Linked DNA regions of Spartinivicinus poritis. The protein of the gene in region 2 interacts with the protein of the main gene of each other region in a pairwise test. Links are inferred from orthologs where the notes say so. Each region holds a gene or a part of one and is shown on either strand. Other genes may lie near its edges.

The links.
Region 1: the proteins of ftsH (region 2) and hflC interact in binary tests that used the Escherichia coli proteins (3 or more experiments, as listed by UniProt). The link is inferred for Spartinivicinus poritis from one-to-one orthologs.

What each region holds. Positions count from the first base shown.
Region 1 is NZ_JAPMOU010000004.1:79,365-82,363, forward strand. It holds hflC (protease modulator HflC), read right to left. Parts: upstream 2,039-2,999; coding sequence 962-2,038; downstream 1-961. Other genes in the region: ORQ98_RS04730 (ATP phosphoribosyltransferase regulatory subunit), read right to left, coding at 1-466; ORQ98_RS04735 (DUF2065 domain-containing protein), read right to left, coding at 616-810; hflK (FtsH protease activity modulator HflK), read right to left, coding at 2,035-2,999.
Region 2 is NZ_JAPMOU010000018.1:86,966-92,590, forward strand. The notes cover bases 2,637-5,625. They hold ftsH (ATP-dependent zinc metalloprotease FtsH), read right to left. Parts: upstream 5,107-5,625; coding sequence 3,166-5,106; downstream 2,637-3,165. Other genes in these bases: folP (dihydropteroate synthase), read right to left, coding at 2,637-3,099; rlmE (23S rRNA (uridine(2552)-2'-O)-methyltransferase RlmE), read right to left, coding at 5,369-5,625. Outside these bases: preprotein translocase subunit SecG, read right to left, coding at 1-24; tpiA (triose-phosphate isomerase), read right to left, coding at 25-771; glmM (phosphoglucosamine mutase), read right to left, coding at 878-2,221; more of folP, read right to left, coding at 2,263-2,636. UniProt on the Escherichia coli protein: Acts as a processive, ATP-dependent zinc metallopeptidase for both cytoplasmic and membrane proteins. Plays a role in the quality control of integral membrane proteins.

The DNA of each region.
Region 1 (2,999 bases), on a different replicon or contig from region 2:
TACTTAAGCTGCTCAGGGTTTCCAACATTAAGCTAATGACTTCAACATCACTGGCTATACCAGAATGACCATACAGCTCAGCACCAACTTGAATGGGGCTACGAGATGCTACCAATGAACAAGGCTTAGTATGAAAAACACTGCCTGCATAACAGAGCCTGACTGGGCCTTCACGCTTTAATGTATGGGCATCAATTCTTGCTACAGAAGGCGTAGTATCAGCACGCAGCCCTAATAATCGCCCAGTTAGCTGATCGATTATTTTAAAGGTTTGTAAATCGAGATCATGGCCCGCTCCTGCTTGGAGGGATTCTAGATATTCAAGATGAGGAGGAATAACCAGGTCATAGCCCCAGCAATGATAAAGGTCAAGTAGCTGCCGCCTTAGCTGCTCAATTTTCATTGCTGCAGGCGGTAGCACTTCATCTATACCGTCCGGCAATAACCAACGATCTGCAATTGTCATGTTATATCCGGCCTTTTTATGGACAGTGTCTCTATATGCTTTTTTAACTTCAGCTTCTTTAAATTAAAAAAAGCTCTCAATCTATTTAGCTTAAGGAGTGCACACTTACAATCTACACTGACAAGAATCTTTTGGGCTTTACCCGCCAGCTACGAGTTAATTAAATATAACAAGCCAGTTCCTACCAACATACTGACCAAACCAGCTAGTCGTAATTGACGATCATCGAAGGTCGCTAGTTTTGCCACTAAGTCGCGCCACCGGCTGGGGTATAAGAAAGGAATAATCCCTTCAATAACCAACATCAGGCAAAATGCAACTAATAACTCGTGCCAAAAATTCATGCTTTCCCTTAGGCAATAAAAAAACCGGGTGATAACCCGGTTTGGATGATACTAACATGATTTATTAGCAGAATTGAAGCGATTTCAACCAGCTTATTACAAGCAGCTGATCAAATAACCAGCTACTTTGCCAATAGTACTTCCACCATGTTTATTGATTAATTTCTGCACTAGAAGTATTTGTTATTGCATGAGGTGCTTTCAAATATTTAAAGAAATCACTTTCAGGCTTTAATACCATAATATCGCCTTGCTGGTTAAAGGCCTGACGATACGCTTGTAAGCTGCGGTAAAAGTTATAAAACTCTTGGTCACTACCATAAGCCTCTGCATAGACACCAGCTGCCTCCTGATCACCTTCGCCTCGTAACTGCTCAGCAATCTGATAGGCTTGCGCCAACAACTCACGACGCTCACGGTCTGCTTCAGCACGAATTTCTTCTGCTTTTTGCTTACCAAATGAACGAATTTCCTGAGCCTCTTTTTCCCGTTCAGTTATCATCCTTTCATATACTGAATCACTGACCTGCTCTGGCAAATCAATGCGCTTAAAGCGTACATCTACGATTTCAATGCCATATTTTTCTTTAATTTTCACTTGCTCATTCAAGCTTTTTTTAATGCTGAAAATCAGCCTATCACGTAGGTCTGCAGGTTCTTCTTCTGTAGCATTTACGGATTTAGCTGCTTTTTGCTGTGCTTGTGCGGCAGCTTGTGCTACATCAACGCCTGAAGCAAGCTGAACTACACTGTCATCCAGTATTAGCGTTTCCTTGGCACATTTAAAGCGAGAACGCTTCTTAATGTTAGGCTTACCTGAAACAACTTCTTTTAGCTCACACTGAGCAATTAAGTTACGCAAGCCTGACTCAATCAGCTGCGAGAGTAATCGGTTAGCCTGGACAATATTGCCTGATGTTGCAGTATAAAAGCGTTGCACATCAGCAATTCGCCACTTAACAAAAGAGTCTACTACTAGCGCCTTTTTTTCCTGAGTAAAAAAGCGCTCTTGAGCTGCATCTAACGTTAGTAGTCGGCCATCAAAGATTTTCACCTTATCAATAAAGGGCACTTTGAAATGGAGACCGGCAGGTACATCTGGGTTTTTAACTTGACCAAACCGTAACACCACTGCCCGCTCACGCTCGCTGACAATGTAAGCTGACTCCCAGCCAATAATGACAATGACCAAGGCAATAATAATGGTTGCTAAGCTTTTACCTGTCATCTTGCAACCCTCCCACCAGTTCGATTTGAAGAAGTACGCTTACGTAATTGTCCAGCTACTTTATCAGCTATGGCATCCATCTCTTGCTGAGTAAGAACAGGCTGACCCGTTAGGGTGGTAGTTGCCTTTGAGCTAGCTCCCATCAGTTTGTCCAGCGGTAAATACATCAGGTTATTACCACCTTCCACATCAACAATCACTTTATTGGTTTCACCTAGTACATCTTGAATCGTTTCTATATACATCCGACTACGGGTAATTTCTGGTGCTTTTTTATACTCAACTAACACTTGCTTAAAGCGAGCAGTTTCACCATTGGCCTTCGCCGTTATTTCAGCTTTATAGGCTTGAGCCTCTTCTGTTATCCGCTTACTTTTACCCTTTGCCTGAGGAATAATGGCATTGCGATAAGCGATGGCCTTATTTTGTACTCGCTCACGGTCTTCACGCGCACGAATCACATCATCAAAAGCTGCTTGGACTTCTCTTGGAGGCTGAGTGCTTTCTACGTTGATTTTGCTAATGTAAAGCCCAGAATTATAGTCATTCAGGTAAGCTTGCAGTCTTTCTGCTACATCAGCAGCAATAATGCTACGGCCTTCTGTTAATACTGAGTGCATTTTTGAAGTACCGACTACATGACGCAAGGCACTTTGAGTCGCCTGCTCCAATGTACTGATTGGATCAGCAATTTTCAGCACATAATTTTTCAGGTTAGAAATGTTGTATTGAACTGACAAAGAAACCTCGACGATATTTTCGTCTTCAGTCAGCATCTTCTGTCTTACATTGTAAGTCCGCAGCTCAGTTACATTTTCCTGATACTTAGAGTCAATGGGTGGAAAATAAAAGTGCAAGCCAGGCCCCACGGTTTCTTTATATTCACCAAACCGCAAGATAACCACTTGCTCCTTTTCATCCACAGTAAATGCAGCATTCCAAATATATAAGATGGCAAGCA
Region 2 (5,625 bases):
ACCGATTAAAATTAATGTCTCCATTTAATTACCTGCAGCTCGACAAATCGCAAAAAACTCTTCAGCCTGCAATGAGGCACCACCAACTAAACCACCATCAATGTCAGGCATCGCAAAAAGCTGCCCAGCATTATCTGACTTCACACTGCCACCATACAACACTTTGATACTATCAGCCTGCTCAGCAATTAGCTCTCTAAGCTGGGTTCGAATAAACTCGTGCATTTCTTGAGCTTGCTCTGGTGTTGCTGTTTCTCCAGTCCCTATTGCCCAGATTGGCTCATAGGCAATAATGAAGGGGCCACTTAAATCCCCCAAACTCAATGCTTGCAGTTGTTTTTTTATCACAGCTTGAGCGTTACCTTGCTGCCGCTCTTCCAGTGACTCACCAATACAGATAACTGGTATTAACCCGCTGGCTACAACTGACTTACACTTTTCAGCTACTTGCTGGTCTGTCTCTTTAAATATTACCCTTCGTTCAGAGTGCCCAATGATGACATATTGCACTCCAAACTCCTGCAACATTTTAAGTGAAACTTCACCAGTGTAGGCACCTGCTGAATACTCTGAAGCATTTTGCGCACCCAACTGAATATTGCTACTTTCAATTAGTTGCTCAACTTGCGTTAAATAAGGGGCAGGCGGACAAATCACAACAGTTGCCACGCGCCGCCCAACTAGCTGCTGTTTCAGCTGACTAATCAAGTTAGCATTAGCAGCTAGGCTGCCATTCATCTTCCAATTAGCAATTACAATTGGTGTTCGCATGATACCTACACTGTTTTTGGGGCAGGAATGTTACCCCATGATTCAACCACTGACAATAAACAAAGTTATTTCAGCACTTTATAGCTTAGGCCAGGCAGTAGATTTTCTACTCAAGCACAACCGCCTCTTTAACTGCATCAGCAAGCTGGCTAACCAGCGTATTGACTTTTAACTCATCCTCACCTTCAACCATCACCCTAATCACTGGCTCTGTGCCAGAAGGCCTTAATAAAACTCGTCCTTTTCCTGATAATTCAGCTTCCACTTCACTTACCGCAGCTTGAATCTGTGTATTCTTGGCAATATCTACTTTATTTGTCAGCTTAACATTAACCATTTTCTGTGGAAATTTACACATCTGCTGTTTTACTTCAAACAACGATAACTGCCTTGACTGCAGTGCCTTTAGAACCTGCAGTGCAGAAACGATACCATCTCCAGTTGTAGCTACATCTCGGCAAATAATATGACCAGAAGACTCTCCTCCCAGATACCAGCCTTTTGCGAGCAACATTTCATTTACATATCGGTCGCCTACTTTGGCCCTGGCAAAAGGTATATTCATTTCTGACAGAGCTAACTCCATACCGAAGTTAGTCATCAAAGTACCGACCACCCCACCATGCAATGCTTGCTGGTGAGCCTGGCTGCTTGCAATAATAAATAACAGTTCATCACCATCTACAGCCTGCCCTTGATGATCAACCATCATCACCCGGTCACCATCACCATCAAAAGCAATACCAAGATCGGCTTTTTCTTCTATCACTTTTTGTTGCAAAGCAGTTAAGTGGGTAGAGCCAACGTTCTTGTTGATATTGATACCATTTGGCTCCACACCTATTGATACAACCTCAGCCCCAAGCTCTCTAAAAACAGCTGGCCCTACATGATAGGTAGCTCCATTGGCAGCATCGACAACAATTTTTAACCCACTAAGATCAAGATTACCTGCCACGGTACCTTTGCAATACTCAATATAACGGCCAGCAGCATCATTAATTCGCGTAGCTTTTCCCAGCAAACCAGAGTCAACACATTTAACCTCTTGCTCCAGCATTGCTTCAATAGCTAGCTCAACACGATCACCCAGCTTAGTTCCAGTGGCGGAAAAAAATTTAATACCATTATCCTGATAGGGATTGTGGGATGCGCTAATAACAATACCAGCGTGCGCATTAAAGGTTCTGGTTAAATAAGCAATGGCAGGGGTAGGCATAGGACCAAGTAAGCTGACATCAACACCTGCAGCTGACAAACCAGCTTCCAGTGCTGCCTCAAACATATAGCCTGAGATACGCGTATCCTTCCCAATTAAAATTTTACCTTTGCCCTCTTGGGCAAACACTTTCCCTGCAGCCCAACCCAGCTTTAACATAAAGTCTGGAGTAATAGGATATTTCCCTACCTGGCCTCTAATACCATCAGTTCCAAAGTATTTTTTTTTCATCTTTGCAGCCACAAATTACAGTTAAAATACAGATCCCTATACTAATTTGCCTCTTGAATAGCCTGGACTAACTTCAAACAATCCACAGTCGCAGCTACATCATGCACCCTGAAAATACTGCCACCTTGCATGTAGCACCAAAGGTTAACTGCCAACGTACCATACAACCGCTCATCTACGTCCTTATTCAAAGCAGCGCCAATCATGGATTTTCTTGACACTCCAATCAATATTGGAAGCTCAAGATTTTTCAAGTCTGCTAAATGTTTCGCCAAACTAAAGTTATGTTCTACAGTTTTTCCAAAGCCAAAGCCTGGATCAAGAACCAACCGTGAACGACTAATTCCAATTGTTTCACAAGCTTTGATTCTAGCCAGCAAAAACTGTTTTACATCATCAACTACTGATAAGTATTTCGGGTTACTCTGCATATTCCCAGGCTCACCCTGCATATGCATTAAGCAAACTGGCAGATTAGTATCAGCTGCAGCTTGTAAAGCACCATCACGCAGTAAAGCCCTCACATCATTAATTAGCCCTGCCCCGTTATTAGCTGCTTCGGTAATTACAGCAGGTGTACTGGTATCTACAGATACAATCACATCTAATTGCTGACTAATTTGCTCAACAACAGGAATTACTCTGTCCAGCTCCTCTGAGGCACTGACAGGTTTTGCACCAGGCCGTGTTGACTCACCTCCAACATCAATAATGCTAGCCCCTTCTTTTACCATTCTCTCAGCCTGGACTAAGGCCTGATCCAAGTATTTATAGGCACCCCCATCATAAAATGAGTCTGGCGTCACATTGAGAATCCCCATTACATGGGGCTGTCTTAAATCAAGAGAGCGATTGCCACAGGCTAATAGCTGAGTCATGACACAATTTCAGAAGTTTATTCGCTACTTAGGAGGGAAGGTTTAAAGTAAAAGCAAAGGCGAGCACTAATGCTCGCCTGCAGGTCCACCTATAGAAGGGTCTGGTGCTTTAGTCCCTTTATCTTCGGGCTTTTTATCAAGATCAGTCACAGCGCCCCCGCCAGAGGAGTCTCCATCATGCCAGCCAGCAGGAGGACGAGGTTTTTTACCAGCCATAATGTCATCAATCTGCTGAGTATCAATAGTTTCATATTGCATCAGCGCTTCAGCCATTAAATCCAGCTTATCTCTGTTCTCCTTGAGGATTTTTTCTGCTGTTGCATAGCACTCATCAATCAGAGAACGCACTTCCTCATCAATAATACTTGCAGTTTGAGGCGACACATTCAGTCGAGAACCACCTTGGCTGCGCCCTAAAAAGACTTCACCTTCATCTTCATCATACATCAAGGGGCCTAGCTTCTCAGACAAGCCCCACTTGGCGACCATGTTGCGAGCAATTTGAGTTGCACGCTGGATATCATTAGAGGCACCAGTAGTAACACCATTAGCACCAAGCGTTATCTCTTCAGCAATTCGCCCGCCAAACAAGCTACATATCTGACTAGTAAGTGCCTGCTTACTTTGACTATAACGATCCTCTTCAGGCAGGAACATGGTAACACCCAGCGCCCTACCTCTTGGAATAATAGTCACCTTATAAACAGGGTCATGCTCAGGTACCAACCTTCCTACAATCGCGTGACCAGCTTCATGATAAGCGGTATTTAGCTTTTCTTTCTCACTCATCACCATGGACTTGCGCTCAGCACCCATCATGATTTTATCTTTGGCCAACTCAAACTCTTTCATTGAGACGATGCGGCTGTTCGCTCTTGCAGCAAATAAAGCAGCTTCATTAACTAGATTGGCCAAGTCAGCTCCTGAAAATCCAGGGGTACCACGAGCAATAATAGACGGGTTAACATCATCAGCTAAGGGCACTTTTCGCATATGAACTTTCAGGATTTGTTCACGACCACGAATATCAGGCAAAGGCACAACGACTTGACGATCAAAACGGCCGGGCCTTAATAGCGCTGGATCAAGCACATCTGGACGGTTTGTTGCAGCAATGACAATCACACCTTCATTACCTTCAAAGCCATCCATTTCGACTAGCAGTTGGTTAAGGGTTTGCTCTCTTTCATCATGCCCGCCACCCAGGCCAGCACCACGATGACGACCAACTGCATCAATTTCATCAATAAAAATAATACATGGAGACTGTTTCTTGGCCTGATCAAACATATCGCGAACGCGAGAAGCACCAACACCAACAAACATTTCAACAAAGTCAGAGCCAGAGATAGTAAAGAATGGTACCTTTGCTTCACCCGCAATAGCTTTAGCTAATAGTGTCTTACCTGTACCTGGCGAACCTACCATCAATACGCCACGAGGAATACGACCACCTAAGCGCTTGAACTTGCCTGGATCACGTAAGAACTCTACCAGCTCTTGAACATCGTCTTTGGCTTCATCAACACCTGCTACATCAGCAAAGGTGGTTTTAATCTGATCTTCACCTAGCAAGCGCGCCTTGCTTTTACCAAAACTCATTGGGCCACCACGACCTCCCGAGCCACCTTGCATCTGGCGCATAAAGAACATAAATACTGCAATGATGACTAAAATAGGGAAGCTAGCAACTAGTAGCTGAGTCCAAATACTTTGCTTCTCTAACGGCTTAGCAACCACTTCAACCTGGTTAGACAACAAGTCATCCATTAATTTGTTATCTTGAATAGTGGGAGGAAGGTTAGTCTCAAAACGCTCACTGCCATTTAGTATGCCCGTTACCGTAAAACCATCAATAACGACTTTACTAACCTGTTTATTTTCCACCAAGTTGACAAACTGTGTGTAGGTCAGCTCTTTGGTTGATGACTGCATGTTGCCGAAGTTTTTAAATACTGTCAGCAATACCAACGCGATTATTAGCCATAAAACTAAATTCTTTGCCATATCATTCAACGGGCTACCCTCTTCGAGCGAACAAGCCTAACAGTCACTCGGTCTGTTTGTAATTATGCGGCTGAGATAAAGATATCGGTTATGAACAACTGAACCTCTCTTTAAAGCGGCACGCTATTTTACAATCGTTCCACGAGCATGCTAAACAATAGCACTAGCCAAAGTTTATGGTGCTATACCTTACTACAGATCCATTACTTGAAACAGTTTCTCATCTATAGTTTAGCGCTATTAACTCTATTACCGAAGCTGATTAACCTTTAAACCCCTTTCCAAGCAGATAAACTTCACGTGAACGCGATCTTGATGCCAATGGTTTTCGAGTTACCACTGAAGCAAAAGCCTCTCGCATCGCCTTAAAATATTGATCAAATCCTTCACCTTGGAATACTTTTGTTAAAAAACACCCCTTCGGTTTCAGCACTTGCAATGACAAGTCCAGTGCTAGTTCAGCCAGATACATAGCTTTAGGCTGATCAACGGCCTTCATACCACTCATATTGGGGGCCA